Regions from separate parts of the Leptothrix mechoopdaensis genome, predicted to be linked through region 1. Evidence: predicted binding sites of a transcription regulator. Region 1 holds the regulator's gene; each other region holds the start of a gene.

Evidence for each region. The regulator LexA, encoded in region 1, represses DNA repair genes until DNA is damaged. The targets are predictions, from matches to a motif close to ACTGTATNNNNATACAGT.
Region 2: the regulator LexA is predicted to act here: its motif matches at 7,849-7,866, upstream of ACWA7K_RS10395 (PA0069 family radical SAM protein).
Region 3: the regulator LexA is predicted to act here: its motif matches at 7,032-7,049, upstream of recA (recombinase RecA).

The regions. Positions count from the first base shown of each region.
Region 1 is NZ_CM132699.1:2,029,482-2,040,109, forward strand. Features, by position in the region: gene ACWA7K_RS08960 (acyl-CoA synthetase) at 1-555, opposite strand, end outside; gene mltB (lytic murein transglycosylase B) at 677-1,759, shown strand; gene ACWA7K_RS08970 (ATP-binding cassette domain-containing protein) at 1,834-3,813, shown strand; gene ACWA7K_RS08975 (hypothetical protein) at 3,880-5,025, shown strand; gene ACWA7K_RS08980 (MarR family winged helix-turn-helix transcriptional regulator) at 5,113-5,583, shown strand; gene ACWA7K_RS08985 (organic hydroperoxide resistance protein) at 5,694-6,122, shown strand; gene ACWA7K_RS08990 (asparaginase) at 6,139-7,149, opposite strand; gene lexA (transcriptional repressor LexA) at 7,238-7,927, shown strand; gene ACWA7K_RS09000 (hypothetical protein) at 8,177-8,563, shown strand; gene mnmH (tRNA 2-selenouridine(34) synthase MnmH) at 8,611-9,675, shown strand; gene phbB (acetoacetyl-CoA reductase) at 9,843-10,580, opposite strand.
Region 2 is NZ_CM132699.1:2,371,142-2,381,769, forward strand. Features, by position in the region: gene ACWA7K_RS10370 (DUF6502 family protein) at 1-668, opposite strand, end outside; gene grpE (nucleotide exchange factor GrpE) at 882-1,421, shown strand; gene dnaK (molecular chaperone DnaK) at 1,515-3,461, shown strand; gene dnaJ (molecular chaperone DnaJ) at 3,623-4,768, shown strand; gene ACWA7K_RS10390 (response regulator) at 4,957-6,636, shown strand; gene ACWA7K_RS10395 (PA0069 family radical SAM protein) at 6,651-7,826, opposite strand; gene ACWA7K_RS10400 (transporter substrate-binding domain-containing protein) at 8,042-8,992, shown strand; gene ACWA7K_RS10405 (putative bifunctional diguanylate cyclase/phosphodiesterase) at 8,989-10,628, shown strand, end outside.
Region 3 is NZ_CM132699.1:4,823,192-4,833,819, reverse strand. Features, by position in the region: gene mreC (rod shape-determining protein MreC) at 1-775, shown strand, start outside; gene mreD (rod shape-determining protein MreD) at 772-1,290, shown strand; gene mrdA (penicillin-binding protein 2) at 1,316-3,448, shown strand; gene rodA (rod shape-determining protein RodA) at 3,445-4,599, shown strand; gene ACWA7K_RS21145 (sensor histidine kinase) at 4,615-6,165, opposite strand; gene ACWA7K_RS21140 (response regulator transcription factor) at 6,199-6,870, opposite strand; gene recA (recombinase RecA) at 7,088-8,143, shown strand; gene recX (recombination regulator RecX) at 8,249-8,716, shown strand; gene sucC (ADP-forming succinate--CoA ligase subunit beta) at 8,896-10,056, shown strand; gene sucD (succinate--CoA ligase subunit alpha) at 10,088-10,628, shown strand, end outside.

The DNA of each region.
Region 1 (10,628 bases):
CGCCGCCAGCAGAGCTTCGTACTCGTGCGCGCCCAGGCGTTCGTGCGGGCCGGCGAACTCGCTGTCGCAGACATCGATGACGACGATCTCGCGGCCGTGCGTGGCCTTCAGCAGCGCCAGCGTCTTGTCGATCAGCGGCGCGAACTCGCTGTCGGTGATCAGCACCATCGCCTCGCAGTGGTTCATCTGCCAGGCCAGCAGTGGCGCATCCAGCCGCGTGTTCAGGGTGTTCAGCACGGCGCCCAGGGCCGGCACGGCGTAGTGGGCCTCGACCATCTCGGGCGTGTTGGGCAGCATCGCGCTGACGGTGCAACCCTTGCCGACACCCAGCGCCTGCAGCGCGGCGGCCAGCCGGGCGCTGCGCTCGCGCACCTGGCCCCAGGTGTAGCGGCGCGCTCCGTGGATCACGGCGGGCCGGTCGCGGTAGACCTCGGCGCTGCGTTCGACGAAGCTGACGGGGCTCAGCGGCACGTGGTTGGCAGCGTTGCGCGGCAGGTCCTGGTCGTAGATGCCAGGGGTCGTCTTGGCAAGATTCGATTGCGTGACGGTGTTCACCGGTAGCCTCCTGAAACTGAGGCTTGCACTCTACCCAAGCCGCCTGTCCCGAGGCTGTCCGCCCCGCACGTACACTGCCGCGCCGCCCGGGCCTGCCGCCCTTTTCCTGCCGTTCCCACCGATGTCCGTTCCCCCTGCCGCGTCGAAACCCGTCCTGACGCGGGCCCTGGTCATGGGCCTGCTGGTCAGTCTGGCCCCGACGCTGGCCGATGCCGCCAGCCACCGCAAGCCGCCCGCCCGCGCCGCCGTCCAGACACCGCCCTACGGGCTGCGCGACGACGTGCAGGCCTACATCCGCGAGGTCCAGGCCGCTCACCCGGAATGGCCGGCCGACTGGGTCGCCCGCACGATCGGGCAGGCCCGCCACCTCCCCCAGGTGCCGCAGCTGATCATGCCGCCGCCGGCCGGCGCGGCGAAGAACTGGGCCGCCTACCGGGCCCGCTTCGTCGAGCCGCGCCGCATCGCCGCCGGTGTCGCGTTCTGGCGTGAACATGGCTCGGCACTGGCCCGCGCCGAAGCCCGCTGGGGCGTACCGGCCGAGGTCATCGTCGGCGTCATCGGCGTCGAGACGCTCTACGGCCAGCACATGGGCCGCATGAAGACGGTCGACGCGCTGGCCACGCTGGCGTTCGACTTCCCCACCGGCCGCAGCGACCGCAGCGCCTTCTTCCGCAGCGAGCTGACCGCCCTGCTCGAACTCGCGATGCGCGACGGCATCGAGCTCGACACGCTGCGCGGCAGCTATGCCGGCGCGCTCGGCTGGCCGCAGTTCATGCCCAGTTCGTGGCTGCGCCATGCGGTCGACTTCGACAGCGACGGCCGCATCGCGCTGCACGAGAGCCCCGTCGACGCGATCGGCAGCGTCGCGAACTTCCTGGCCGCCCACGGCTGGCAGGCCGGCATGCCCAGCACCTACGGCATCACGCCGCCCAGCCAGGCCGATGCGCTGGCCACGCTGATGGCGCCCGACATCAAGCCCAGCTTCGCGCCGCTGGCGATGGCCCAGCTCGGCGCCGCGCTCGACGAGGCCGCGCTCGAACATGGCGGGCCGCTGGCGCTGATCCGGCTCGAGAACGGTGACACGGCCGAGCCCACCTTCATGGCCGGCACGCAGAATTTCTGGGTGCTGACCCGCTACAACTGGTCGGCCTACTACGCCAGCGCCGTGCTCGAACTGGGCCGGGCCATCGCCCAGTCCCGCTGAGGGCGGCCGCGCCTCAGCCGTCACCCGCTCGCCACCACGCCTCGCCGCCCCGTCTCCTTCCTTTCCCGGTCCCCATGCTCCAACTCAAGAACATCACGCTGCGACGCGGCACCAAGGTCGTGCTCGACAGCACCGGCTTCACGCTGCAGCCGGGCGAGAAGGCCAGCCTGGTCGGCCGCAACGGCGCGGGCAAGTCCAGCCTGTTCGCGCTGCTGACCGACCGGCTGCAGGCCGATGCCGGCGAGGTCGAGATGCCGCCGCGCTGGCGCCTGGCCGAGGTCGCGCAGAACATGCCCGAGACCGACATGCCGGCGACCGACTTCGTGCTGGAAGGCGACACGCCGCTGATGGCCGCCCGCGCCGCGCTGGCCGCCGCCGAGGCCGCCGAGGACGGCCACGCGATCGCCGATGCCCACGTCGCGCTGGCCGAGGCCGGCGACTTCGACGCCCGCTCGCGCGGCCAGTCGCTGCTGATGGGCCTGGGCTTCACGATGGCGCAGGTCGACGCGCCGGTGAACAGCTTCTCCGGCGGCTGGCGCATGCGCCTGCAGCTGGCCCGCGCGCTGATGTGCCCGAGCGACCTGCTGCTGCTCGACGAGCCGACCAACCACCTGGACCTCGACGCGCTGGTCTGGCTCGAAGCCTGGCTGCAGCGCTATGAAGGCACGATGCTGGTGATCAGCCACGACCGCGAGTTCCTCGACGCGATCACCCGCGTGACGCTGCATCTGGACGAGTCGAAGCTGACCCGCTACGGCGGCAACTACAGCAGCTTCGAGGTCATGCGCGCCGAGCGCATGGAGCAGCAGCAGTCGGCCTTCTCGCGCCAGCAGGAGAAGGTGGCGCAGCTGCAGCGCTTCATCGACCGCTTCAAGGCCAAGGCCAGCAAGGCCAAGCAGGCGCAGAGCCGCGTCAAGGCCCTGGCCCGGATGGAGAAGCTCGCGCCCATCCTCACCAGCGCCGACTTCGAGTTCGAGTTCCGCGAGCCCGCCAGCCTGCCCAACCCGATGCTCGTGCTGAGCGACCTGCAGGTCGGCTATCGCGGCAGCGACGGCGCGCCGGACGTGCCCATCGTCCACCGCATCAACAAGAGCGTGCTGCCGGGCCAGCGCATCGGCATCCTCGGCGCCAACGGCCAGGGCAAGTCGACGCTGGTCAAGACGCTGGCGCGCACGCTGCCGGCGCTGGACGGCCACATCCAGGAAGGCAAGGGCCTGGCGATCGGCTACTTCGCGCAGCAGGAGATGGACGTGCTGCGGCCGGACGAAGGCCCGCTGCAGCACATGATCCGGCTGGCTCGCGACGTGAGCCCGCAGGCGCGCGAACAGGAGCTGCGCGACTTCCTCGGCCGCTTCCGCTTCGTCGGTGACATGGTCGCCCAGGCGGTCGGCAGCCTGTCGGGTGGCGAGAAGGCGCGGCTGGTGCTGGCGATGCTGGTCTGGCAGCGCCCCAACCTGCTGCTGCTGGACGAACCGACCAACCACCTGGACCTGACCACCCGCGAGGCGCTGAGCCTGGCGCTCAACGAATACGAGGGTTCGGTGATGCTGGTCAGCCACGACCGCGCGCTGCTGCGCGAGGTCTGCGACGAGTTCTGGCTGGTCGCGCACGGCAAGGTCGAACCGTTCGACGGCGATCTGGACGACTACCAGAAGTGGCTGCTCGAACAGAGCCGCGAGACCCAGCGTGCCGCGCGCGAGGCGCAGAACGCCGGCAAGTCCGCCAGCGTCGTGACCGGCAAGACCGCATCGGCCCCGAGCCCGGCACCGACCTCCGCCAACCGCGAGGACCGCAAGGCGGCGGCCGAGGCGCGCCAGAAGCGCGCCGAGCGGGTCCGGCCGATCAAGAAGGAACAGACCGCCGTCGAGGCCCGACTGGCCAAGGCGCAGGCCGAACACGACCAGTTGCTGGCCGGCCTGGGCGACGCCGGCCTGAGCCCGGCCGACCGCGCCGAACAGGGTCGCCGCGTCAAGGCGCTGGCCGACGAGATCGAGACGCTGGAGATGCGCTGGCTGGAACTCGGCGAGGCGCTGGAAGCGATCGACGCCAGCTGATCCGGTGCGGTCGGCATCACAAAAGACTGGATGTTCATACAGTCTTTTGTGGCAGACTGGCACGCCATGAGCCGAGCCAGCCCCCGCCGTGTCCAGCGCGCCCCGGAGCGACGCGCCCCGCGTGTCACCTTGCCGGAGGTGCCGGTCCCAGGGCCAGCGTTGACGCTGTTCGATCTGCCCGAGGCGGGCGCCCCGCCCCGGCGCCGAGGTCGCCCGCCGCAGCACGGTTCGGTCGATGCCGCGGCCGGTGCGGCCGACACGCTGCGCGAACAACCCTGGCCTTTGGCGCGCCGCCGGAGTCCGACCGCAGCTGACGATGACGTCGTGCCGGCCGTCGTCGTCCCCGAGACCTGCCAGAGCCTGCTGCGCGCCAACGATCACCACGACCTGCCCTGCCCGCTGGTCGCCAACGCCTACCGCGTCGAGCCCGCATCGGGCGACAACCCGGCGCGCATCCACGCCAAGGTCAACGCCCCGCAGCGCCTGCGCGAGGCCTTGCGCCGCCCCGGTCTGGTGGCCCGGCCGATCCAGCTCGGCACGCTGGTCGACCCTTACCTGGCCGTCGAACGCGAACAGCGCCTGACCCGCGCGCTGCTCGAAGTGCTGGCCGAGGCGCGTCACCCGGTCGGTCTGGTCAGCGCGTCGCCCGCCATCGTGCGCGACCTGGATCTGCTGGCCGACCTCGCCAGCCGCGATCAGGCCCTGGTGCTGATGCGCATCGCGCCGCAGATCTGCCCGCTCGGACTGGTGACCGACCCGGCCACATCCGAATCCGCGCCGGTGGCCGGTGCGCCCTTGGCAAGAAGGCGCGGACGCAAGCCCGTGGCAGCCGCGCCCGGTGCCACCCAGCGCGAACAGCTGGCGGCCAGCGCCTGGCTGCAGTCGCTGAAGAAGCTGGCGGCGGCCGGTGTCCGGGTCGGCGTGCTGCTCGATCTCGCGGGCGAAGGACACGACCCTGCCGAGCTTCTGGCGCCCGACGCGGATCCGGATCGGCGCGCCGCCTGGCTGGCGCTGTTCGCCCTGCTGCAAGCGGCGGGTGCCCGGCTGTGGCGCTGCACGCTGCCCGGCGATCGCCTGGACGACCGGCTGGCCTTGGCCGATCTGGCCGCGCAGGCAGGCCTGTCCGGCGACCTGCCCGCGCTGGATGCCCGTCCCTTCGTGCCACCCGCACCCTTGCCTGCACCCGCGCCCCGGCAGGTCACGCTGTTCTGACGGGGCTGCGCCGATGTGGCGACCCGGGCACGCAGCGAAAGACCATATTGCGAACGATTAGATTGTGCGCAATGTAAAGTGCGCCACATGACGTCCAGCCCGCAGCAATCGATCGAACCCGCCTTGCCCGACGACGGCCTGCGGCTGGATCAGCAGCTGTGTTTTGCGCTGTATTCCGCCTCGCTGGCGATGACCAAGGTCTACCGCCCGCTGCTGGATGCGATGGGCCTGACCTACCCGCAGTACCTCGTGATGCTGGTGCTCTGGGAACGCGAGGTCGTCTCGGTGGGCGAACTGGGCGAACACCTGAACCTCGATTCCGGCACCTTGACGCCCTTGCTCAAGCGCCTGGAAGCACAGGGTCGCCTGGTCCGCAACCGCAGCGCGAGTGACGAGCGGCGGGTCGAGGTCAGCCTGACCGACGACGGCCGCGCGCTGCGAGCGCAGGCCCGCGAGATCCCGCCGCGCATCCTCGGCGGCCTCGGCTGCACGCTCGACGAACTGGGTTCGCTGACACGCCGGTTGCAGTCGCTGAGACAGACGCTGCAGGACCGCTGACCACCCGCGACAGCCGCGCGCCACCCGAACGAATTCCCGCCCGCCCGTATTCCCACCCGCCCATATTCCCACCCGCCCATGTCCGGGCATTCCACCGAAAGGACCTTCCGATGGCTCTCCAGCAAGTTCTCTACACCGCCCACGCCACCTCGACCGGCGGCCGTGACGGCAGCTCGCAGTCCGACGACGGCCGCCTGTCGGTCAAGCTGTCCGTGCCCAAGGGCCTGGGCGGCGACGACGGCGCCGGCACCAACCCCGAGCAGCTGTTCGCCGCCGGCTATTCGGCCTGCTTCCTGGGCGCGCTGAAGTTCGTCGCCGGTCAGAAGAAGGTCGCCCTGCCGTCGAACGTGACCATCAGCGCCGACATCGGCATCGGCCCGATCCCGAACGGCTTCGGCATCCAGGCCGCGCTGCAGGTCTCGATCCCCGGCATGGACCGTGGCCAGGCCGAAGAGCTGGTGCAGGCCGCCCACATCGTCTGCCCCTACTCGAACGCGACGCGCGGCAACATCGACGTCAACCTGACGACGGTGGTCTGACGCGACACCGGGCTGCTCAGCTGCGCTGCCGGGCGACCAGCAGCTGCAGCAGCAGCTCGACCCGAGCCTGTGCCGGCGTCAGCCCGCCCGCGCTCGGCAGCGTCTCGGCGGCGGCCGGCAGGATCACGCCGGCGCCGTGACGCAAGGCGCGCAGCACCGCGACGCCCTCGCGGCTGGCGCGCATCAGGCTGGACCGCAGTTCCTCGTGCAGCGTGCCGTTGCCGGTGCAGGCCACCACGATGCCCTGCACACCGGCATCGAGCAGCAGGTCGACGATGCGGCCATCGGCACCGCCGTGGCTGACGACGATCTGCACCTCCGGCCAGATCTCGGCCGACAGGACCCCCAGGCCCAAGGCCTCGCCGACCGGCCAGTCACGCAGCTGACGCAGCCGGCCTTCCTCGACAAAGCCGATCGCTCCGGCATCGCCGGCACTGAACGCGTCGGTCCGATAGGGATGCACCTTGCGGACCTCGAGGCCGCTCCACACCGTGCCCGCCACCATCGCCACGACCCCGCGTGCGTTCGGCTGGCGAGCCAGGCCGATCGCCTGACGCAGGTTGGCGGGCCCGTCGGCCTCGGATGAACTCGCCGGCCGCATCGCGGCGGTCAGAACGACCGGCTTGCCAGGCGCCAGCACCCGCTGCAGCAGATAGGCGGTTTCCTCCAGCGTGTCGGTGCCGTGCGTGATGACGACGCCGGCCACCTCGTCACGGGCCAGATGGCTGGCAACCCGCTCGGCGATGCGGCGCCAGACGGCATGGCTCATGTCCTTGCTGTCGATCTGGGCGACCTGTTCGGCCTCCAGCCGCAGGCCGCTGGCCACCCCATCGTCCAGTCCGGGTACGCCGTCGAGCAGGTCCGCCACGCTCACCACCCCGGCGCTGTAGCCGACGTTGTCGCGTGCATGGCCGGCCTTGCCGGAGATGGTGCCGCCGGTGCCGAGCACGACGACCGTTCGCGCCAGCCCCGGTTCGGCCGGCTCGGTGACATTCGCTTGGGTTACTTCGTTCGGATGGCTTGTCATGTCCTGGGAACTGGATAAAAATACAGATACTGGATGAACAGCCAGTGCCCACGCCAACCGGCGCCGGGCGTCCAGCCGGCGAGGCCACGTGAACGACAGCCCCAAATTGACCGCGCGACAGCAGCAGGTGCTCGACCTGATCCAGAGCAGCATCGAGCGCACCGGCGCCCCGCCCACGCGGGCCGAGATCGCCGCCGAACTTGGCTTCAAGTCCGCCAACGCTGCCGAGGAACACCTGCAGGCGCTGGCCCGCAAGGGCGTCATCGAACTGCTGGGCGGCACCTCGCGAGGCATCCGTTTGCAGTCTGACACACTGCGTTCGATCCATGAATCACGCCTGCGCGGCATCGGCCAGCAGTTCAACCTGCCGCTCGCGTCGCTGGCGCAGCTGACCTTGCCGCTGGTCGGTCGCGTCGCCGCCGGTCACCCGATCCTGGCCCAGGAACACGTCGACCAGACCTACACGGTCGAGGCCCACCTGTTCGCCCGCAAGCCCGATTTCCTGCTGAAGGTGCGCGGCATGAGCATGCGCGATGCCGGCATCCTCGATGGCGACCTGCTCGCCGTGCAGCGCGCCAGCGAGGCCAAGAACGGCCAGATCGTCGTGGCGCGGCTGGGTGACGAGGTCACCGTCAAGCGCTTCCGCCGCAGCAAGTCGGGCATCGAGCTGATCCCCGAGAACCCCGACTTCGACATCATCCACGTCGGTGACGGCAGCCCCGAGTTCACGCTCGAGGGCCTGGCCGTCGGGCTGATCCGCAACACGATGCTGATGTAGCCAGGCCCTGCGCCGAAGGAAACCGAGTCCTTCGGCGCAACACGAGGCTTCCCCCGTGACGCAATGCCAGCGACCGGCCCCCGAGCTCAAGGGAGCGAGCTGCGCCGCGCGATCGGATTGCCGATACAACCGACAGACGCGTTCAACAGACGCAACCGACGGCAGCCTGCTGGCAAGCCGCGTGGCAACACGCGGGCGCATGACTTCCGTCCCTCGAGAAACACCCGAGACACCCGACCGGAGTTCGTGATGCAACGTTGGCTACAGCAGTGGATTCTTGACCTGGGCGCCGGCTTCATGCCGCAAGCCGCCCTTCCCGCCATCGACCCGCGTGCGCCCAGCGCCATGGCGGCCCGGGGCCTCGTGCCCCATGCCGCACCGCGCCGCGGCCGGGCCAGGCGTGCGGTCGTCGTGACCAACCGCCCGGCCACCACCGGCATCGGCCGATCGCTCGACCCCGCAGCCGATGCCGACAAGGGCCACCGGGTGCGCCTGAGCGTCGACCCGGCCGATGCCAGCCGCACGCGCATCTGCGGCCGCATGGCAGACGTCTGCGACGCGCTGGACGCGCTGATCGACCGGGAAGCCGCCCAGGCGGCAGCTCTGGCGGTCCGGGCCACCGGCTGGAGCGACTGAGATCGGCTGACCACGCCCGAGGGCACCGGCCGCACGACAATCGCGGCATGAGTCTTCAACGAGTTGCCGTGCCGGACGCCCTCCAGGCATTGGAAAGCTACAGCGCCATCATCGATGTGCGCTCTCCCGCCGAATATGCCGAGGATCACCTGCCCGGCGCCGTCAACTGGCCGGTGCTGGACGACGAGGAGCGCCGCATCGTCGGCACGCTCTACAAGCAGGTCTCGGCCTTCGAGGCCCGCAAGCGCGGCGCGGCGCTGGTGGCCCGCCGGATCGCCGATCACCTCGACCAGTGGGTCGCGCCGGTCGACAAGCACTGGCGTCCGCTGGTGTACTGCTGGCGCGGCGGGGATCGTTCCGGGACGATGTCGTGGTTTCTCGACCGGGTCGGCTTTCGCGCGCAGGTGATCGATGGTGGCTACAAGGCCTATCGCAACCAGGTCCGTGAAGACCTCGAAACCTGGCCCGATCGATTCGAGTGGCGCGTGCTCTGCGGCAAGACCGGCTCGGGCAAGACGCGCCTGCTGCACGAGCTGGCCCGACAGGGCGCCCAGGTGCTCGACCTGGAAGGCCTGGCCGTTCACCGCGGTTCGGTCCTCGGCTTGCCACCGGGCGAGACGCAGCCCAGCCAGAAGATGCTCGACAGCCGGATCTGGCAGGCCCTGCGCGGCTTCGATCCGTCCCGGCCGGTCCACGTCGAGAGCGAGAGCAAGAAGCTCGGCCAGCGCTGGTTGCCCGAGGCCCTGATCGCCCGCATGCGCGCGCACGGTCGCTGCGTGCTGGTCGAGATGTCGGACGACGCGCGACTTCAGCTGCTGCTGGAGGACTACGACCACCTGCACCGTGACCCGGAGAACTTCTGCCGCTTGCTCGACGGACTGGTCGAACTGCGGGGCCGCGAACGGGTCAAGCAGTGGCAGGCCCAGGCCCGCGCCGGCGAGACCGCTGCCGTGTTCCGGGACCTGATGCAGCAGCACTACGACCCGGGCTACATGAGCTCGCTGGCCCAGCACTTCGAGGGCCTGAAGGCGGCTCGGACACTCGTGCTGGCCGATGGCGGCGCGGCGAGCCTGGCGGCTGCGGCGGCGGAGCTGATCGCTGCCGAGGGCTGAAGCAGCCCTGGAACGACAAACGGCGCTGTCCGAGGGCAGCGCCGTTTGTTCTTGATGGATGAGAGCAGTGAAGTCCGTTGACTGCCACCGCCCCCCACGACCGGCCCTGCAGGGCCGGTCGCTTCGTCAGGCAGGAAAGGGTCCTCAGGACCCTTTCCGGTCCTGACTCAGCCCATGTGCAGGCCGCCGTTGCAGCTGAAGTCCGCACCGGTCGTGAAGCCCGAATCGTCGCCGGCCAGCCAGCCAACGATCGAGGCGATCTCCTCCGGCGTACCCAGGCGCTTGACCGGGATCGTCGCGACGATCTTCTCGAGCACTTCCGGCTTGATCGCGCGGACCATGTCGGTGCCGATGTAGCCCGGGCTGACGGTGTTCACGGTGACACCCTTGGCGGCCAGTTCCTGCGCCAGGGCCATCGTGAAGCCGTGCATGCCGGCCTTGGCGGCCGAGTAGTTGGTCTGACCGGCCTGACCCTTCTCGCCGTTGACCGACGAGATCTGGATGATGCGACCGAAGCCGCGCTCGGCCATGTCCGCCACCACCTGCTTGGTGACGTTGAACATCGACGTCAGGTTGGTGCTGATGACGGCTTCCCAGTCTTCCTTGCTCATCTTCAGGAACATGCGGTCGCGCGTGATGCCGGCGTTGTTGACCAGCACGTCGATCGGACCGTGTTCGGCCTTGGCCTTGGCGAACGCCTCGACGGTCGAGTCCCAGTCGGCGACGTTGCCGGCCGATGCGTAGAAGGTGTAGCCAAGGACGCGCTGTTCCTCGATCCACTTGACGTGGTCACGGCTCGGGCCGCAGCCGGCGATGACCTTGAAACCGTCCTTCGCCAGACGCTGGCAGATGGCGGTACCAATGCCACCCATGCCACCCGTCACATACGCCACTTTCTGTGCCATTGCTCTGCTCCTCTGTGCAAGTCGATCCTGGACGGCCGCATCATCGCG
Region 2 (10,628 bases), 340 kb from region 1:
CCGTTGGCATAGACGCTCTGTTCCAGGAACTTGAAGCCCTGACCGGCCTGCAGGTTGTGGACGGCGGCGGCCAGATGGTCCGAGGCGTTGACGGCCAGCGTCTGGGCCGCGCTCTCGTCTTCCGGACGGCTGACGAAACGCTCGGTGCTGAGGCAGACCTGCTCGCCCTCGACCGTCACGACGCCCAGGCGCTGCAGTTCTTCCAGCAGCGTGCGCGGGTGGACGTCGCTGGACGTCTCGCGCGCCAGCGCCTCGAAGCTGGGCAGGTCGCCGTGGCGCGGCAGGCAGGTGATGACCTTGTGGGTCTCCGGATCGCGGTAGCGGGTGTCTGTCACCCAGCGGGTGAAAAGCACCGATGCCGGCGTCGGCACCAGCGGGGCGGTCGGCAGGGCCTGGGTCGACAGCGCGCGGACGTCCTTGCGGTGCACGCCCGACAGCACGCTCAGCGCCGAATCGGTCACCTTGGTGCCCTTGCGCTGCAGTTCGCTGCGCGCCTCGGCCAGGAAGACCTGCTTGAGCATCTGGGTCAGCGCGCCGTAGTGGACGCCGTGGCGCAACAGCCAGCGCACGACAGGACGCAGGACGACCGCAGCGCCATCCAGGGCCTGCTGGGCCCGGGGGTCATGACCGACGAGAGGACCGGAATCCGCTCCGGGAAGTTCGCTCATAGACTGCTGCTCGGCTGGACGGTACGGGGGTTAACTATGGGATATTTTCCCAGTAGTGTAGCGAATTTTTCCCATCCGAATCGACTGGCAATGTAACGCGACCGCCTGCCTGAATCAGAAATATCAAGCCTCTTGAAATCAGGGACTTGACCGCCAGTTGGCGACGGAACGCCCGCTGAGGCATCCGTCGGACGACACTTTTTCCCCCTCACCATGAACCAGACGCACGCAGAAGATCCCAACGCCCGGTCGATCGAGACCCAGGGCGACAGCCACGAGCAGGTCGACGACCCGATGGCCCGCATCGCCGAGCTGGAAGCCAAGAACCACGAGCTGGCCGACGCCTACCTGCGTGCCAAGGCCGAGGCCGACAACACCCGCCGCCGCGCCGACGACGAGATCGCCAAGTCGCGCAAGTTCGCGCTGGAATCGTTCGCCGACAGCCTGCTGCCGGTCAAGGACAGCCTGGAGGCGGCCATCGCCACGCACCTGAGCGGCCAGGGCACGCCCGAGCAGATGCTCGAGGGCGTGCACGCGACGCTGCGCCAGCTGAGCCAGGCGCTGGAGCGCAACAAGGTGCTGGAGGTCAACCCGCCGGCCGGCACGAAGTTCGATCCGCACCAGCACCAGGCCATCAGCATGGTGCCGGCCGATCAGGACGCCAACACCGTCGTGGCCGTCCTGCAGAAGGGCTACACGATCGCCGAGCGCGTGCTGCGCCCGGCGCTGGTCACGGTGGCCGCGCCGAAGTGAGCCCCACCCCGGCGCCGCGCGGGCTGACCCCTTGAAAGCCCCGGCGCCATCCACAGATCAACGACAACTCAACGCATTCCCCGGAGAACACACATGGGCAAGATCATCGGCATCGACCTCGGCACCACCAACAGCTGCGTCGCCATCATGGAAGGCAACAGCACCAAGGTGATCGAGAACAGCGAGGGCGCGCGCACGACGCCTTCGATCATCGCGTACCAGGAAGACGGCGAGATCCTGGTCGGCGCCTCGGCCAAGCGCCAGGCGGTGACCAACCCGAAGAACACGGTCTACGCCGCCAAGCGCCTGATCGGCCGCAAGTTCACCGAGAAGGAAGTGCAGAAGGACATCGACCTGATGCCCTACAAGATCTCCGCGGCCGACAACGGCGACGCCTGGATCGAGGTGCGCGGCAAGAAGCTGGCCCCGCCGCAGATCAGCGCCGAAGTCCTGCGCAAGATGAAGAAGACCGCCGAGGACTACCTGGGCGAGGAAGTGACCGAGGCCGTCATCACGGTGCCGGCCTACTTCAACGACAGCCAGCGCCAGGCGACCAAGGACGCCGGCCGCATCGCCGGCCTGGACGTCAAGCGCATCATCAACGAGCCGACCGCTGCGGCCCTGGCCTTCGGCCTGGACAAGCACGGCAAGGGCGACCGCAAGATCGCCGTCTATGACCTGGGTGGCGGCACCTTCGACATCTCGATCATCGAGATCGCCGACGTCGACGGCGAGATGCAGTTCGAGGTGCTGTCGACCAACGGCGACACCTTCCTGGGCGGCGAGGACTTCGACCAGCGCATCATCGATTTCATCATCGGCGAGTTCAAGAAGGACCAGGGCGTCGACCTGACCAAGGACGTGCTGGCCCTGCAGCGCCTGAAGGAAGCCGCCGAGAAGGCCAAGATCGAGCTGTCGTCGTCGACCTCCACCGACGTCAACCTGCCCTACATCACGGCCGATGCGACTGGCCCGAAGCACCTCAACGTCAAGCTCAACCGCGCCAAGCTGGAGAGCCTGGTCGAGGAGCTGATCGAGCGCACGATCGCCCCGTGCCGCACCGCGATGAAGGACGCCGGCGTCAGCGCTGCGCAGATCGACGACATCATCCTGGTCGGCGGCATGACCCGCATGCCCAAGGTGCAGGACAAGGTCAAGGAGTTCTTCGGCAAGGAGCCGCGCAAGGACGTCAACCCTGACGAGGCCGTGGCCGTCGGTGCCGCCATCCAGGGCCAGGTCCTGGGCGGCGAGCGCAAGGACGTGCTGCTGCTCGACGTCACCCCGCTGAGCCTGGGCATCGAGACGCTGGGCGGCGTGATGACCAAGATGATCGCCAAGAACACGACCATCCCGACCAAGTTCTCGCAGACCTTCTCGACCGCCGACGACAACCAGCCGGCCGTGACGATCAAGGTCTACCAGGGCGAGCGCGAGATGGCCGCCGGCAACAAGAGCCTGGGCGAGTTCAACCTCGAGGGCATCCCGCCGGCCGCGCGAGGCACGCCGCAGATCGAGGTGACCTTCGACATCGACGCCAACGGCATCCTGCACGTCGGCGCCAAGGACAAGGCGACCGGCAAGGAAAACAAGATCACCATCAAGGCGAACTCGGGCCTGTCGGAAGAAGAGATCCAGAAGATGGTGCGCGACGCCGAGGCCAATGCGGCCGAGGACAAGAAGAAGCTCGAAGTCATCCAGGCGCGCAACCAGGGAGACGCGATGGTGCACTCGGTGCGCAAGTCGCTGACCGAGTACGGCGACAAGCTCGAAGCCGGCGAGAAGGACAAGATCGAGCTGGCGATCAAGGAGCTGGAAGAAGCGCTGAAGGGCGAGGACAAGGACGCCATCGAGTCCCGCACCAACGCGCTGATGACGGCCAGCCAGAAGCTTGGCGAGAAGGTCTACGCCGACATGCAGGCGCAGCAGGCGGCGGCCGGTGGTGCGGCCGAAGGCCAGCCCGCCGGTGCGGCCGGCGGCTCGGCCAAGGCCGATGACGCCGACGTGGTCGACGCCGAGTTCAAGGAAGTCAAGAAGGGCTGACACCGGCCCGGCCCGGCGCCGCCGAGAGGCGGTGACGAGGCCCTGATCCACCGCCGCGTCAGGGCCGCAGACCGTTCTGCGACCCGGCGCGGCGTTCCCGCATCATCGACCCGCTCGACGCCGGCATGACCGGCCCGCAGCGACCAGCAGGCAGCACGCCCATGGCAAAGCGCGACTACTACGAGGTCCTCGGACTGGCCAAGAACGCCACCGAGGACGAGATCAAGAAGGCCTACCGCAAGCTGGCCATGAAGTACCACCCCGACCGCAACCAGGGCGACGGGGCCAAGGAAGCCGAGGAGAAGTTCAAGGAGGTCAAGGAGGCCTACGAGATGCTCTCCGACGCGCAGAAGCGTCAGGCCTACGACCAGTACGGCCACGCCGGTGTCGATCCGAACGCCGGCGGGGCGGGATTCCGCCCGGGCGCGGAAGGCTACGGCGGCTTCGCCGAGGCCTTCGGGGACATCTTTGGCGACATCTTCGGCCAGGGCGGCGGCGGCCGGCGCGGCGGCGGCCAGCAGGTCTACCGCGGCGCGGACCTGTCCTACGCGATGGAGATCACGCTGGAGGAAGCGGCCCACGGCAAGGAAAGCCAGATCCGCATCCCCACCTGGGAGGAATGCGATACCTGCCACGGCAGCGGCGCCAAGCCCGGCACCAGCGCCAAGACCTGCACGACCTGCCACGGCTCGGGCACGGTGCACATGCGCCAGGGCTTCTTCAGCATCCAGCAGACCTGCCCCCATTGCCACGGCAGCGGCAAGATCATCCCGGACCCCTGCACGACCTGCAACGGCGCGGGCAAGCTGAAGAAGCAGAAGACGCTGGAGGTCAAGATCCCCGCCGGCATCAACGAGGGCCAGCGCATCGCCCTGCGCGGCCACGGCGAGCCCGGCACGCATGGCGGTCCGGCCGGCGACCTGTACGTCGAGATCCGCATCAAGCAGCACGACATCTTCGAGCGCGACGGCGACGACCTGCACTGCACCGTGCCGGTGCCGCTGACCACCGTGGCGCTGGGCGGCACGATCGAGGTGCCGACGCTGAACGGCTCGGCCGAGATCGAGCTGCCCGAGGGCACCCAGCACGGCAAGACCTTCCGGCTGCGCGGCAAGGGCATCAAGGGCATCCGCTCCAGCTATCCGGGCGACCTGTACTGCCACATCGCCGCCGAGACGCCGGTCAAGCTGACCGAGCACCAGCGCAAGCTGCTCAAGGAGCTCGACGACTCGTTCCGCAAGGGCGGCGACAAGCACTCGCCCAACGCCAAGAGCTGGACCGACCGGGTCAAGGACCTCTTCAAGTGAGGCCGGCCGGCGCTGCCGGCCCCAGCCGATCGTGAACCAGGCCGCCTCGTGCGGCCTTTTTCATGCGCCGCGCCGGCGATGTGCGGGGATCTGCTCAAGTCGGCAAAGCCGGTGCCGATCTTGCAAGGGCGTGAATGGCGCCTGCGGGCGCCGGCCACACGGGACCACCCAACCGCGACCGCCCCCCCATGACAAGAGCCGACCCCGACCTGCAGACCTGCCGAGCCCTGGTGATCGACGGCAACGTGACGTCCCGGAGCACGCTCGTGGGCATGCTGCGGGAGATGGGCGTGGGCATCGTCAACCAGTGCGGTCGCACGGTCGACGCCCGCCGGCTGCTGGAACACCGCCAGTACGACGTGGTGGTCTGCGAGCAGTTCTTCGACCAGCAGGCGATGAACGGCCAGGAACTGCTCGACGAGCTGCGCCGGGCCCAGCTGCTGCCCTTCTCGACCGTGTTCGTGATGGTCACCGGCGAGGCGACCTACGCCAAGGTGGCCGAGGCGGCCGAATCCGCGCTCGACAGCTACCTGCTCAAGCCGCACAACGCCGAGGCGCTGCGCGAGCGGGTGCGCCAGGCGCGTCACCGCAAGCGGGTGCTCAAGCCGATCTTCGACGCCATCGAGCAGGGCCGGCTGATCGACGCGGCCGGCCATTGCATGACCCGCTTCAACGAACGCGGCGAGTTCTGGCTCTACGCCGCCCGCATCGGCGCCGAGCTGCTGCTGCGCCTGGACCGGCACGACGACGCGCGTGCGGTCTTCGAGGCCATCCGCGCGACCCGCGCGCTGCCGTGGGCCCGCCTGGGCATCGCCCGGGCCGAGATGGAAGGCGGCACGCCGCAGCAGGCCCGCCGCACGCTCGAGAACCTGATCAGCAACAACACCGGCTTTGCCGATGCCTACGACGTGATGGGCCGCGTGCAGGTCGAGCAGGGCGACCTGGTCGAGGCGCTGGCGACCTACCGGCGCGCCTGCGACATCACGCCGGCCAGCATCACGCGGCTGCAGAAATTCGGCACGCTGGGCTTCTACGTCGGCGAGTGGCCCGAGGCCATGAAGGCGCTGGAACGCGCGATGGTGACGGGCCTGTCGAGCAAGATGTTCGACGCCCAGTCGCTGCTGCTGCTGGCGCTGATGCGCTTCGACTCGTCCGACCCGCGGGCCTTCCAGCGCGTGGCCGGCAACCTGGACCACCTGATCGAGAAGAACCCCGGCAGTGCGCGCCTCGAACGCATGCAAGCCGTCGTCAACGTGCTGCGCACGCTGGGCGAGCGGCGCATCGGCGCGGTGGTCGAGCAGGTCCGCGAGCTGGCTGACGGGATCCACGAGGAAGACTTCGACTTCGAGGCCGCCAGCAACCTGATCGCGCTGCTGTCGCTGCTCGGCCGCACCGAGGTGCAGCTGCCGCAGGCCGAGGAATGGGTGCGCGACATCGCCCTGCGCGCCTGTGTCTCGAAGGCCGCCGTCGACCTGCTGTCGGCGGCCACGCGCGGCCATGACGCCTACCGGGGCCTGATCGCGTCGGCCTACCAGGCGGTCTCGGCGGCGGCCGAGAAGGCCATGAACCACAGCATCAAGGGCGATCCGGATGCGGCGGTGCGCACCCTCATCGGCCAGGCCCGCAAGACCCTCAACGCCAAGCTGCTGGAACTGGCCGCCAAGGTGCTGCAACGCTACGAGAGCCGCATCGCGGAGCACGCGGCCTTGCGCGACCAGGTCGACGGCCTGCTCAAGCAGCACTGCGCCAAAGGCACCCGCATCAGCCTGAACGAGAACGGCCGCAGCCCCGGCGGCCTGGCGCTGCGGCTGGACCGGGTCGTCAAGGTGGACGCGGCGCCCGAGGTACCGGCGCTGCCGACGGTGTGACCCGGGCCGGCCGCTCAGAACAGCGCCTGCTGCGGACCGCCCCCGCGACCGGACAGAACGACCGGCCGGCGCGGCGGCACGAAGGCGCTGACGTCGAGCACCGGCGTCTCGCGCACCAGGCCGACCCGCGCGGCGCCCTTCTCGACCCGCTGGCGCAGCAGCGCCGCCCAGGTGCCCTGCCCCTTCATGCGGCTGGCGAAGTTGGCGTCGTAGTCGCGCCCGCCACGCATCTCGCGGATCCGGGCCATGACGCGGTCGGCGCGGTCGGGCAGATGGGCCTGCAGCCAGTCACGGAACAGCGGCGCGACCTCCCACGGCAGGCGCACGACGGTCCAGTGCGCGCTGCGGGCGCCGGCCTCGGCGGCGGCTTCGAGGATCTGCTCGATCTCGGGCTCGTTGACGAACGGGATGATGGGCGCGACGTTGACGCCGACCCAGACCCCCGCCTGCGCCAGCGCCCGGATCGCCGCCAGCCGCCGTGCCGGCGCCGCCGCGCGCGGTTCGAGCCGGGCCGACAGGCGCGCATCCAGCGAGGTCACGCTGACGAACACGATCAGCTGCCGGCGCGCGGCCATGCGCGCCAGCAGATCGAGGTCCCGCACGATGCCGCCGGACTTGGTCACGATCGTGGCCGGGTGGCGGGTCTCGTCGAGCACCTCCAGCAGCGCACGGGTCAGCCGATGGCTGCGCTCGATCGGCTGGTAGGCGTCGGTGGCCGAGCCGATGTTGATCGGGCTGGGCCGATAACCCGGCCGCGCCAGCTCGGCGCGCAGCCGTTCGGCCGCATTCGCCTTGGCGACCAGCTGGGTCTCGAAGTCCAGCCCCGGCGACAGGTTCAGGTAGCTGTGGGTCGGCCGCGCATAGCAGTAGATGCAGCCGTGTTCGCAGCCCCGGTAGGGGTTGGCGGCCTGCTCGAAGGGCACGTCGGGCGAGTCGTTGCGGCTCAGGATGCGGCCGGCCTGCTCGATCCGCACGGTGGTGCGCGGGCCGCGTGGCGGCTCGTCGGTCGTATCGGCCGGCTCGTCATCACCGGGCCAGCCGTCGTCGACCGCCTGGCGCTGGTCGGTCTCGAAGCGGTGGGCGATGCGCCAGCCGGTGCCGCGTCCGCGCACCGGCGGCATCGGGCCGTCTGCGGGCCCGATCGCCGGAACTTCAGGCATCGCGTCGGGATCGGGTGGTTCGGCTTGCATGGCAGGGCTCCGGCGGCTATGGGCTGTATGAATATACAGCTCTCGAAACCGGGTTTCCGGCCGGTCCGGACCGCGCTGGCGCCGACGTGGCGCAGCGCGGTGCGCAATATCCCCGCTGATGGCGACGTGGCTTCCGGCCGCTCGCTTGGGCTGGAACACAATCGACCGAATGAATCATGGACGGCTGCTCCTGAGCCGCAGGGATGGAATCCGGGATGTTGAAGAGGCCTGTCGCCTGGCTGCTGCTGTCGCTGATCGCGAGCACCGTGCTCGCCCTGGGGCTGGTCTGGCGTGCCCGCCCGGGCCTGCATGACGAGCCCCGCGGGATGCCGCTGCGGGTCGGCTATGCGGTCGAGCCGCCCTATGTCGAGATCGACGAGCAGGGCCGCGTCAGCGGCGAAGCGGCCGAGGTGCTGCGCGCCACGCTGCGGGCGCTGGGCGAACCCGAGCCGGTCTGGATCCACGTGCCCTTGCCGAGGCTGATCCACCAGCTCGAACTGGGCCGCATCGACGTCATCGCGTCCGGCCTGTTCATCACCCCCGACCGCAGCCGCCGGGTCGCCTTCAGCCGCCCGACGCTGGCGGTGGGCACCGCCTTGCTGGTGCGGCGCGGCAACCCCGAGCACATCCGCAACCTGGCCGACCTGAGCGGCGACAACGGCCTGAAGATCGCCGTGCTCGAAGGGGCGGCGGAGGCCCGTCAGGCGCGCAGCCACGGGGTCGCCTCGCGCAACCTGGTGACGGTGCAGGACATCGGCGAGGCGCTGGCCGCGCTGCGGTCCGGCGACGTGGCGGCCTTCGCGCTGTCGGCGCCGTCGCTGCGCCACCTGGCGCGGCGGTCCGCAGACGTCGAGGTGATCGAGCCGGCCGATCTCGATCCCGACCGGGACATCGGCCTGCCGGCCTATGGCTGGCGACCGGGCGATCCGCGTCTGCCGGCATTCGACGCCGCGCTGGGACGTTACCTGGGCACGCCGCCCCATCTGCAGCTGGTGCGGGATCTGGGTTACACGCAGGCCGAGGTCACGCTGGCGCGCCGTCATGTCGACGCGGCCGCCCAGGCCAGCGCGCTCGGCCGACGCGACCTGCGCGTGACCGGCGAGCCGGTTGCCGCATCGGACGCCAGTGCGGTCAAGGCCGACCCGACGGCGGGAGAACTGCCTTGAGTGGCCGCCGCCCGTCGAGCTGGCGACGCGCGCTGCTGCAGGCCGGTCTGCGCGTGCCGGTCTGGGCGCTGGTGCTGTGCTGCCTGGCGACCTCGCTGGGCGGCATCGCCTGGGTCCACCAGGCCTGGTCGGACCGCTTCGAGCACATGCATGCGCTGGAAGACGCGCTCGCCGAGACGCTGCGCCATGTCGAGCAGGCCCAGGGCCTGGCACGCGAGAAGGCCGCCGCGCAGCCGACCCGCCCGACCGCGCCGCTGGTGCGGGCCGATGCACCCGCGTCCCATGCCGATGAAGGTGGAACCGGTGGTCGACCGCCGGAGGCCCGTCTGACCCAGGTCGCCGAACTGCAGACCGCGCTGTCGATGCTGGACACCTGGCAGCGCCTGGCCGAACAGGTCAGCCACGATGCCGACACCGCCCGACAGGTTGCCAGTGCCGCACGCCGCTTCCGCGACGGGATCCGCCTGCTGCACCAGCAGCTGACACACGGTCCTTCGGACTGGGTGCTGGGCCCGCAGGCCGTGGCCAGCCAGCGCGAGACGGTGGCGATGGCGATGGAGCTCGAACGGGTCGAGCACCTGGTGCTCGAACGGATCGTGCAGAGCCAGCAGCGTCAGGCCACGCTGGTGCTGCTGCTGGCCGCCCTGTCGGCCGCCACGCTGATCGGCCGCCTGCGGCTGTCGCGCAAGGCCCGGGAAGCGGCCAGCCGCCGCGCCGAGATCGTCGACATCACCCGACCGGCCGACGGTGCCCGCCGGCCCGACCTGATGCAGGACAGCCTGCCGGCGCTGCTCGACCCGCTGGATCCGCAGCCCGACCTGGCGCAGCGCGCCGCCCGGTCGCTGCCGGACCCCTACTGGGTCATCGACGGCGAAGGCCAGCGCCTGGCCGGTCCGGCACGTGACCTGCCGCTCGACCTGGCCGAACGGCCGCTGCGCGAACGCATGGTCGCCACGGTGCGCTCGGCGCTGGCCAGCGGGCGGGTCCAGAGCCTGGCCTACAGCCTCGACACCGAACAGGGACCGCGCTGGTACGAGGCCCGCGTGCAGGCGATGCCGGGCACGGCGATGGTGGTCTGGCAGTCGCGCGACGTCAGCGCCGGACAGGCCGCCGGCCAGCGTGAACAGGACCGTGGCCGGCTGCACCGCTTCAAGAGCCACGTCGACCAGGCGATCGTCTGGGCCCGTTCGGCGCATGAGCTGTTCGACCGCGTCACCCGCGTCGCCATCAGCGAGGCCGGGCTGCAGCTGGCCTGGCTGGTGGAGGCCGGCGGTCCCGGCCGCACGCCTCGCCTGCGCGCCCAGCATGGCGAGGCCGCGTTGATGGACCTGTGTGCCGCCTCGCTGCCGCCGGCCACGCACAGCCACGCCGCCGCGCTGGCCCAGGCGCAGCTCAGCGGCCTGGCGCAATGGCGTCCGGGCTGCGTGCGCACGCCGTCCGGCGAGGCGCTGGACCTGCTGGCCCTGCCGGTGCGCAACGCCGAAGCGGTCGTCGCGGTGCTGATGCTGGCCGGCGCGCGGCTGGACCCGGATGACCCCGACCAGCTCGACGTCGTGCGCGAACTGGGCCTGGACCTGTCGCACGCGCTGGCCCGGCTGAGCCGCGACGCGCGCCTGCAGGAGTCGCTGGCACGGGT
Region 3 (10,628 bases), 2.3 Mb from region 1:
ATTGGCGCTGCTCGCGCCGGTCCGCGGCATCGGCAACGCGAGCGACTACCTGGGCGGCGTCGCGCAGGCCCGGCAAGACGCCGAAGTCGCGCGCGCGGAAGCCCGCCGGCAGGCCGAACGCGCCTTGCCGGTCGAACAGCTGATGCACGAGAACGCGCAGCTGCGCAGCCTGCTCGAACTGCGTGACCGCCTGGCGCTGCGCAGCCACGCCGCCGAAGTGCTCTACGAGGCGACCGACCCCTACAGCCGCAAGGTCGTCATCGACAAGGGCGAGCAGGCCGGCCTGATGCAGGGCTCGCCGGTGATCGACGCACGCGGCGTGCTGGGCCAGGTCACGCGGCTGTATGCGCTGACGGCCGAGGTCACGCTGCTGGTCGACCGCGACGCCGCGATCCCGGTCCTGAACCGCCGCACCCAGCAACGCAACGTCGCCTATGGGGCGCCGGCCAGCGACGGCATGGAGCTGCGCTTCGTGGCCGCCAACGCCGATGTCCGGGACGGCGACGAGCTGCAGACCTCCGGCCTGGACGGCGTCTACCCGCCGGGCCTGGCGGTGGCGCGGGTCGTGAGCCTCGAACGCCGGACCCAGAACGACTTCGCCCGCATCCTGCTGCAGCCGCTGGCCCAGGCCGACGGCGTGCGCCACGTGCTGGTGATCGACCCGATCGGCACCCAGCTGCCGGCTCGCCCCGAGGTGGCCGCGCCGGCCGCCTCGACGCCCGCCGGCCGGGCCAACCCGAGGCGGCCCCAGTCGCCTGCCGGGAGCCGGCCATGATGCCCCGCATCGGTGACCAGCTGCTGCTGCCGGTCAACCCGTGGTTCATGTGGGGCAGCCTGCTGCTGGCCCTGGCCGTCAACATGATTCCGCTGGGCCGCCAGCCGGCCCTGCCCGACCTCGTCGCCGTCGTGCTGGTGTTCTGGAACGTGCACCAGCCGCGCCGCGTCGGTGTCGGCGCGGCCTTCGTGTTCGGCCTGCTGATGGACGTCCACGAAGGCGCGCTGCTCGGCCAGCACGCGCTGGCCTACACGCTGCTGAGCTACTTCGCGATCACGATCCATCGCCGCCTGCTGTGGTTCACGGCACCGGCGCAGGCCCTGCACGTGCTGCCGCTGATGGCGGCCGCGCACCTCGTGACGCTGCTGCTGCGGCTGGCCTCGGGCGGCGATTTCCCGGGCTGGGAGCTGCTGCTGTCGCCGCTGTTCGAGGCCCTGCTGTGGCCGGTCGTGAGCCTGCTGCTGCTGGCCCCGCAGCGGCGCGCGCCCGATCCCGACAAGCACCGGCCGCTTTGACGCCGCCCCCGGGGGCCCCACCGCGATGATCGAGCTGCGCAACGTCGAACAGGAGCTGGAGCGATTTCGCACCCGCCTGATCGTGGCCGCGCTGCTGGTGCTGGTCTGCTTCAGCCTGCTGGTGATGCGGCTGGTGCACCTGCAGATCGTCACGCACGACGAGCTGTCGACCCAGGCCGAGAACAACCGCATCGCGGTGGTGCCGATCGTCCCGAACCGCGGCCTGATCGTCGACCGCAACGGCGTCGTGCTGGCCGACAACTACTCGGCCTACACGCTGGAGATCAACCGCTCGCAGCTCACCGGCCCGCTCGACGAGGTGATCGACCAGCTCGCCGAGGTGATCGAGATCCAGCCGCGCGACCGGCGCCGCTTCCGTCGCCTGATGGAGGACAGCAAGAGCTTCGAGTCGCTGCCGATCCGCACCAAGCTGAGCGACGCCGAGGTCGCCCGCTTCACCGCCCAGCGCTACCGCTTTCCCGGCGTCGAGATCAAGGCGCGGCTGTTCCGCAACTACCCCTACGGCGAGCTGGCCAGCCACGTGCTCGGCTACATCGGCCGCATCAACCAGACCGAGAAGGCCGCGATGGACGAGTGGTCCGAGGAGGACTACGCCAACTACCGCGGCACCGAGGTGATCGGCAAGCTCGGCATCGAGCAGCGCTACGAGCGCGAGCTGCACGGCATCACCGGCGTCGAGGAGGTCGAGACCAGCGCCGGCGGCCGGCCGGTGCGGCGGCTGCGCTCGGAGCCGTCGTCGCCCGGCAGCACCGTGCGGCTGTCGATCGACATCAAGCTGCAGGCGCTGATCGAGCGCCTCTACGGCGACCGGCGCGGCGCGCTGGTGGCGATCGATCCGCGCAGCGGCGAGGTGCTCGCCTTCGTCAGCAAGCCGACCTTCGACCCGAACCTGTTCGTCGACGGCATCGACCAGGACAGCTGGAAGGAACTCAACGAGTCGATCGACAAGCCGCTGCTGAACCGCGCGCTCAAGGGCACCTATCCGCCTGGATCGACCTTCAAGCCCTTCATGGCGATGGCCGCGCTGAACACCGGCAAGCGCAGCGCGACGCAGATCATCAACGACACCGGCTCGTTCATGTTCGGCAACCACCGTTTCCGCAGCCACGGCGACACCGGGCTCGGGCCGGTCGACATGGTCAAGTCGATCGTGCTGTCGAGCAACGTCTACTACTACTCGCTGGCCAACGAGATGGGCGTGGACCTGATGCACCAGCAGCTCGAACCCTTCAGCTTCGGCCGCCGCACCGGCATCGACCTGGACGGCGAGGCCACTGGCGACCTGCCGTCGACCGAGTGGAAGCGCCGCAAGTACAAGCGCCCGGACCAGCAGCGCTGGTACGCGGGCGAGACCATCTCGCTGGGCATCGGCCAGGGCTACAACAACTTCACGATGGTGCAGCTCGCGCATGCGCTGGCGACGCTGGTCTCGGGTGGCCAGCGGCATGAGCCGCGGGTCGTGCGCGAGATCGAGAACGTCGTCACCCACGAGCGCCGTCCGCCGCCCGGCGAGCCGCTGGAGGCGCTGCCGTTCAAGCACGAGCATGTCGAGGTGATCCGCCGCGCGATGCATGGCGTGACGACCGAGGGCACGTCGACCCGCGTCTTCGCCGGTGCGCCCTACGCCAGCGGCGGCAAGACGGGCACGGCCCAGGCCAAGAGCGTCGGCCAGAACGAGAAGTACAACGCCGCCAAGATGGCCGAGTACTTCCGCGACCACTCGCTCTACACGGCCTTCGCGCCGCTGGACGAACCGACCGTCGCGCTGGCGGTGATCGTCGAGAACGCCGGCTTCGGCGCCGAGGCCGCCGCGCCGATCGCCCGTCGCGTGCTCGACTACCTGCTGTCCGGCCAGTACCCCAGCGAGGAAGACATCGAGCTGACCCGCATCGGCAAGTCCGGCGCACCGGTCGGCCAGTCGCGCCGGGCCGCCGACATCCCGATGCCCACGCTGATGAACGCCGGCATCGCGACACCGGCGGCCGCGTCGGACGCGGCCTCGGCGGCCTCCGGCGCGGCCTCGTCCACTCCCGCGCCCGCGCGCCCGGCCACGGCGCAGCCGCCTGCATCGGCAGCCTCCGCCGCCCCGGTCGCCGCCGCGGCCTCCCCGCCCGCCCTGCTGATGCGACGCCGATGAACCAGCCCTTCAACCAACTGACGCTGCGCCAGCGCCTGCGGCCGTGGTTCGACGGCTTCGACGTGCCGCTGGTCTGCGCCATCCTGCTGCTGTGCGGCTGCGGCCTGCTGGCGATGTACTCGGCCGGCTTCGACCACGGCACCCGCTTCGTCGACCACGCCCGCAACATGATGCTGGCCGCGCTGATCCTGTTCCTGGTCGCGCAGGTGCCGCCACAACGGCTGATGGCCATGGCCGTGCCGCTCTACACCCTCGGCATGCTGCTGCTGGTGGCCACCGCGCTGTTCGGACTGACGAAGAAGGGGGCAACCCGCTGGCTCAACGTCGGCGTGGTGATCCAGCCCAGCGAGATCCTCAAGATCGCCACGCCGCTGGTGCTGGCCTGGTGGTTCCAGCGCCGCGAGGGCCGCGCGCAGACGCGCCACTTCGTCGTCGCCGGCGCCCTGCTGCTGCTGCCCGCCGCGCTGATCGCCAAGCAGCCCGACCTCGGCACCGCCATCCTGGTCCTGTCGGCCGGCTTCTTCGTGATCTTCTTCGCCGGCCTGTCCTGGCGGCTGATCATCCCGGTGGCGACCATCGGCGTGATCGGCATCATCGCGCTGGTGCTGGCCGGGCCGACCCTGTGCGAGCCGGGCGTCAACTGGGTCGTCCTGCACGACTACCAGAAGAACCGCATCTGCACCCTGCTCGACCCGACCAAGGACCCGCTCGGCAAGGGCTTCCACATCATCCAGGGGATGATCGCGATCGGCTCGGGCGGGGTCACCGGCAAGGGCTTCATGAAGGGCACGCAGACCCACCTCGAGTTCATCCCCGAGCGCACCACCGACTTCATCTTCGCGGCCTACGCCGAAGAGTTCGGCCTGATCGGCGCGCTCGTGCTGCTGGTCGGCTTCACCTTCCTGATCCTGCGCGGCCTGGCCATCTCGTTCGCGGCGCCCAGCGTGTTCTCGCGCCTGCTGGGCGGTGCGATCACGATGAGCTTCTTCACCTACGCGATGGTCAACATGGGCATGGTCAGCGGCATCCTGCCGGTGGTCGGCGTGCCGCTGCCCTTCGTCAGCTATGGCGGCACCGCGATGGTGATGCTGGGCCTGTCGCTGGGCATCCTGATGTCGATCTCGCGCTCGCGCGGCCTGATGCAGCGCTGAGCCGGCCCGCCGGTTTCAGGCGGCGCCGTCGGCCACCGGCTGCGGGACCGGAGCGGCCGGCGACGCGGCGGCGGCCGGTGGCAGCTGGCGCGGCAGGCGCACCGTGAAGCGGGCGCCCGGACCCTCGCCCGGCGGCACCTGGTGCGGCGCGCGGGCATCGTCCAGCATGATCGCCGTGCCGTGCTGCGCGGCAATCTCCGCCACGATGGCCAGGCCCAGCCCCGAGCCGTCGACCGTCGTTCCGAGCGCCCGGTAGAAGGGCTGGAAGACCAGCTCGCGTTCGCTCTCCGGGATGCCCGGGCCCGAGTCCTCGACCTGCAGCACGACCACCTGGCCGAACGGATCGACCAGCAGCCGCACCGTCACCGTGCCACGCACCGGCGTGTACTGCAGCGCGTTGTCGACCAGATTGGCCACCAGCTCGCGCAGCATCAGCGGGATGCCGAGCACGTGGCAGTCATGGGCCGGATCACCGTCATCGCTCTCGCCGCCCGGCCCCTCGAAACCGAGGTCGATGCCCTTGTCGAGCGCCTTGGGCACGAAGTCGCGCACCACGTCCACGGCCAGCTCGCGCAGGTCCAGCGGGACCCGGGCGGCGTTCGTCGCCTGGGCATCGGTGCGGGCCATCGACAGCAGCTGGTTGACCATGTGCGCGGCACGCTGCGAGGCATTGGCCATGTGTTCGAGCGACTCGCGCAACGAGCGCGGATCGCCGTTGCCATCGGCAATCGCACGCGCGGCCAGCTCGGCCTGCATCCGCAACCCCGCCAGCGGCGTCTTGAGCTGGTGCGCCGCGTCGGCCAGGAAGCGCTTCTGCGTCGCCATCGAGTCCTGCTGGCGGTCGAGCAGGTCGTTGATCGCCTGGACCAGCGGCGAGACCTCCTCGGGCACGTCGAGCACGTCGATCGGCGACAGGTCGTCGCTGGGTCGCTGGCGGATGCGCTGCTGAAGCGCGTTCAAAGGCGCCAGGCCACGCGCCAGCGCGAACCAGACCAGCAGCACCGCCACCGGCAGGATCACGAACTGCGGCAGGATGACGCCCTTGATGATCTCGGTGGCCAGGCGCGAGCGCTTGGTCAGCGTCTCGGCCACCTGCACCAGCGCGGGCCGATCCAGCCCCGGCAGCTCGACCCATTCGTAGGCCACGCGCACGCTGTCGCCGAGCATCTCGTCGTCGCGCAGCATCGGCTCGCCCGGGCGGGGCGGTTCGCCTTCGTGCGGCACGGGCAGATCGCGGTCACCGCTGACGAACTCGCCGCGCGCCCCCAGCACCTGGTAGTAGACGTTGTCGACCTCGTCGGCGCGGAACAGCCGGGCGGTCTCGCGCGGCAGGTCGAAGCCCAGGCCGCCGGGCCGCACCTCGATGCGCTGGGCCAGCGTGCGGACCGACTCGCGCAGCGCGCGGTCATAGGGCTTGCTCGCGATGCCCTGCGCGGCCAGCCAGGTCAGCGCCAGGCTCATCGGCCAGATCACCAGCAGCGGGGCGAGCATCCAGTCCAGGATCTCGCCGAACAGCGAACGCTGCTCGCGCCGCCGCGCCAGTCCGGCCAGCGCCGGGCGCTTCATGCGGTGAGGCCGGTCACGGGGCCGAGGTCCGCATCACGCCGGGATCTTCTCGAGGCAGTAGCCCAGGCCGCGCACCGTCGCGATGCGGATGGGGCCCTGCTCGATCTTCTTGCGCAGGCGATGGATGTAGACCTCGATCGCGTTGTTGCTGACTTCCTCGCCCCATTCGCACAGCCGCTCGACCAGCTGGTCCTTGCTGACAAGCCGGCCGGCGCGCTGCAGCAGCACTTCCAGCAGGCTCAGCTCGCGCGCCGACAGGTCGACCATCTGCTCGTTGATGTAGGCCACGCGCCCGGTCGCGTCGAAGCTCAGCGGACCGTGGCGGATGATGGCGCTGGCCGACCCCAGGCCGCGCCGCGTCAGCGCCCGCACGCGGGCTTCCAGTTCCTGCAGCGAGAACGGCTTGGCCATGTAGTCGTCGGCGCCCAGATCGAGGCCCTTGACACGCTGCTCGACGCTGTCGGCCGCCGTCAGGATCAGCACCGGCACCGACGAACCGCGAGAACGCAGCTTCTTGAGCACCTCCAGCCCGTGCAGCTTGGGCAGGCCGAGGTCGAGGATCAGCAGGTCGAACTCGTGTGCGGCGAGAGCGGCATCGGCCTCCGAACCGCTGCCCACATGGTCGACCGCGTAACCGGCCGCGCGCAGGCTGCGCAGCAGGCCGTCAGCCAGGACCTGGTCATCTTCGGCAATCAGGATGCGCATCGTGGTGTCTCCTCGCGGGCTGCCCGGATGCCCCGGGGCGTTGTCTGGTACTGAACCCGGTCATTGTAGGAAGCGCTCACAGTCGGCCTCCATCGGTGTTGTCGCGGTGCGGCATGCAGAATCCGGCGCTCGCTCCGGCGCATGCGACATGCTTTCCCGGTACTGTACAAACATCCAGCACTTCAACATAATGGCAACCAAACCCACGGAGAAACGCATGGACGCGAGCACCGCGAAGTCCGCCCTCAGCGGCGAAAAGGCCAAGGCCCTGCAGGCCGCGCTGGCCCAGATCGAGAAGCAGTTCGGCAAGGGCTCGATCATGCGGCTCGGCGAAGGCGAGGTGATCGAGGACATCCAGGTCGTCTCCACCGGCTCGCTCGGCCTGGACGTCGCGCTGGGCGTCGGCGGCCTGCCGCGCGGCCGCGTCATCGAGATCTACGGGCCGGAATCCTCGGGCAAGACCACGCTGACGCTGCAGGTCATCTCCGAGATGCAGAAGCTCTCCGGCGTCTGCGCCTTCATCGACGCCGAACACGCGCTCGACGCCCAGTACGCCCAGAAGCTCGGTGTCAACCTGCAGGACCTGCTGATCAGCCAGCCCGACACCGGCGAACAGGCCCTCGAGATCGTCGACGCGCTGGTGCGTTCCGGTTCGGTCGACCTGATCGTCGTCGACTCGGTCGCCGCGCTGACCCCGAAGGCCGAACTCGAAGGCGAGATGGGCGACGCCCTGCCCGGCCTGCAGGCCCGCCTGATGAGCCAGGCGCTACGCAAGCTGACCGCCACGATCAAGAAGACCAACTGCATGGTCATCTTCATCAACCAGATCCGCATGAAGATCGGCGTGATGTTCGGCAGCCCCGAGACCACCACCGGCGGCAACGCGCTGAAGTTCTATTCCTCGGTCCGCCTCGACATCCGTCGCATCGGCAGCATCAAGAAGGGCGAGGAGGTCATCGGCAGCGAGACCAAGGTCAAGGTCGTCAAGAACAAGGTCGCGCCGCCATTCAAGACCGCCGAGTTCGACATCCTCTACGGTGAAGGCATCAGCCGCGAAGGCGAGATCATCGACATGGGCGTGATCGCCAAGGTCGTCGACAAGTCCGGCGCCTGGTACGCCTACAACGGCGAGAAGATCGGCCAGGGCAAGGACAACGCCCGCGAGTTCCTGCGCGAAAACCCGGCGCTGGCCGTCGAGATCGAGAACAAGATCCGCGACTCGCTGGGCATCGCCCTGCTGCCCTCGGGCGGATCGGACGCCGCGGCCGCCTGATCGGCGACGCGCGCCCCGCGCGATCCATGACACCCCCAAGGCCCGGCGCTCGACCGGGCCTTGTCGTTTCCGGCCGCACCGTACAAGCCTCTTCTCCACCTCGCCATGGCCACCACGACGCTGTCGCTCAAGGCGCGAGCGCTCAAGCTGCTGACCGCACGTGAGCACTCGCGCGCCGAACTGACGCGCAAGCTCACGCCGCATCTGCAGGACGGCGACGACCTCGCCGCCGTCCTGGACGACCTGACGCTGCGCGGCTACCTCGACGAGGCGCGTTACGTGGCCTCGGTCGTGCACCGCCGCGCCGCGCGCAGCGGCACGCGCCTGATCCGGCAGGAACTGCAGGCCCAGGGCATCGCCCCCGAACTGATGGCGGGTGCGCTCGGCGAATTGCGGGATGGCGAACTCGGCCGCGCGCGCGACCTGTGGGAACGCCGATATGGGGCCGACCCGGCCGATGCCCGGGAAGCGGCCCGGCAACAGCGTTTCCTGCTCTCGCGCGGCTTCAGCAGCGAGGTCGTGCGCCAGGTCGTCCGCTGGCGAGGAGGCGGCCGGGAACCATCCGAAGAATGATGGACCGCATGCTGAATATCGCCGCACGACCGTACGGTTGCGGCAGTGCAACATGCTAGAGTGCCGCCGCGCCGTCGGCCTTGCGTGACCCTCACGCCCGCCCCAGGACGCCCCCTGACACGGCCTCGAAGCCGCGCTGTTCCCACCGTCCTCCCCAGGACCACGCACACACCACACCCATGAAGATCCACGAGTACCAAGGCAAGGAAATCCTGCGCCAGTTCGACGTGCCGGTGCCCCGCGGCTATCCGGCGTTCACGGTCCAGGAGGCGGCCGAGGCCGCGCAGAAGCTGGGCGGCCCGGTGTGGGTGGTCAAGGCCCAGATCCACGCCGGTGGCCGTGGCAAGGGCGGCGGCGTCAAGCTCGCGCGCTCGATGGACGACCTGCAGACGCTGGCCGGCCAGATCCTGGGCATGCAGCTGGTCACGCACCAGACCGGCCCGGAAGGCCAGAAGGTGCGTCGCCTCTACATCGAGGAAGGCGCCGACATCCGCAAGGAGTACTACGTCTCGCTGGTCACCGACCGCCAGAGCCAGAAGGTCGCCTTCATCGCGTCGAGCGAAGGCGGCATGGACATCGAGGAAGTCGCCCATTCGACCCCCGAGAAGATCATCACCGAGGTGATCGATCCGCTGACCGGCCTGGGTGCCGCGCAGGCCGAGAAGATCGCCCGCGCCATCGGCCTGGGCGACGTGTCGATCGCGCAGGCCGTCACGCTGTTCCAGAACCTGTACCGCTGCTACATGGAGACGGACGCCTCGCTGGTCGAGATCAACCCGCTGAACTGCGACTCGAACGGCAAGCTGATCGCGCTGGACGCCAAGTTCAACTTCGACAGTAACGCGCTGTTCCGCCACCCCGAGATCGTGGCCTACCGCGATCTGGACGAAGAGGATCCGGCCGAGGTCGAGGCCAGCAAGTTCGACCTGGCCTACATCAGCCTGGACGGCAACATCGGCTGCCTGGTCAACGGTGCCGGTCTGGCGATGGCCACGATGGACACCATCAAGCTGTTCGGCGGCGAGCCGGCCAACTTCCTGGACGTGGGCGGCGGCGCGACCGCCGAGAAGGTCACCGAGGCCTTCAAGATCATGCTCAAGAACAAGAGCGTCAAGGGCATCCTGGTCAACATCTTCGGCGGCATCATGAAGTGCGACACCATCGCCGAGGGTGTCATCACCGCCTGCAAGGCCGTGAACCTCAGCGTGCCGCTGGTGGTGCGCATGAAGGGCACCAACGAGGACCTGGGCAAGAAGATGCTGGCCGAGTCGGGCCTGCCGATCATCGCGGCCGACACGATGGCCGAAGCCGCCACCGCGATCGTCAACGCGGTCAAGTAAGCCCCCGCCCAGAGAACCAAGGAATCCAGACATGAGCATCCTCATCAACAAGGACACGCGCGTCATCACCCAGGGCATCACGGGCAAGACGGGCCAGTTCCACACGCTGGGCTGCCAGGCCTATGCCAACGGCAAGAACTGCTTCGTCGCGGGCGTGAACCCGAAGAAGGCGGGCGAGAAGTTCAGCGACATCCCCATCTACGCGACCGTCAAGGAAGCCGCGCAGGCGCAGGGCGCGACCGTCAGCGTGATCTACGTGCCGCCCGCCGGCGCGGCCGCGGCGATCTGGGAAGCGGTCGAGGCCGACCTGGACCTGGCCATCTGCATCACCGAAGGCATCCCCGTGCGGGACATGCTGGAAGTGCGCAACAAGATGAAGGCCAAGGAAGCCGCCGGCGGCAAGAAGACGCTGCTGCTGGGCCCGAACTGCCCCGGGCTGATCACGCCCGAGGAGATCAAGATCGGCATCATGCCGGGCCACATCCACCGCAAGGGCCGCATCGGCGTCGTGAGCCGCTCGGGCACGCTGACGTATGAAGCGGTGGCGCAGCTGACCGAGATCGGCCTGGGCC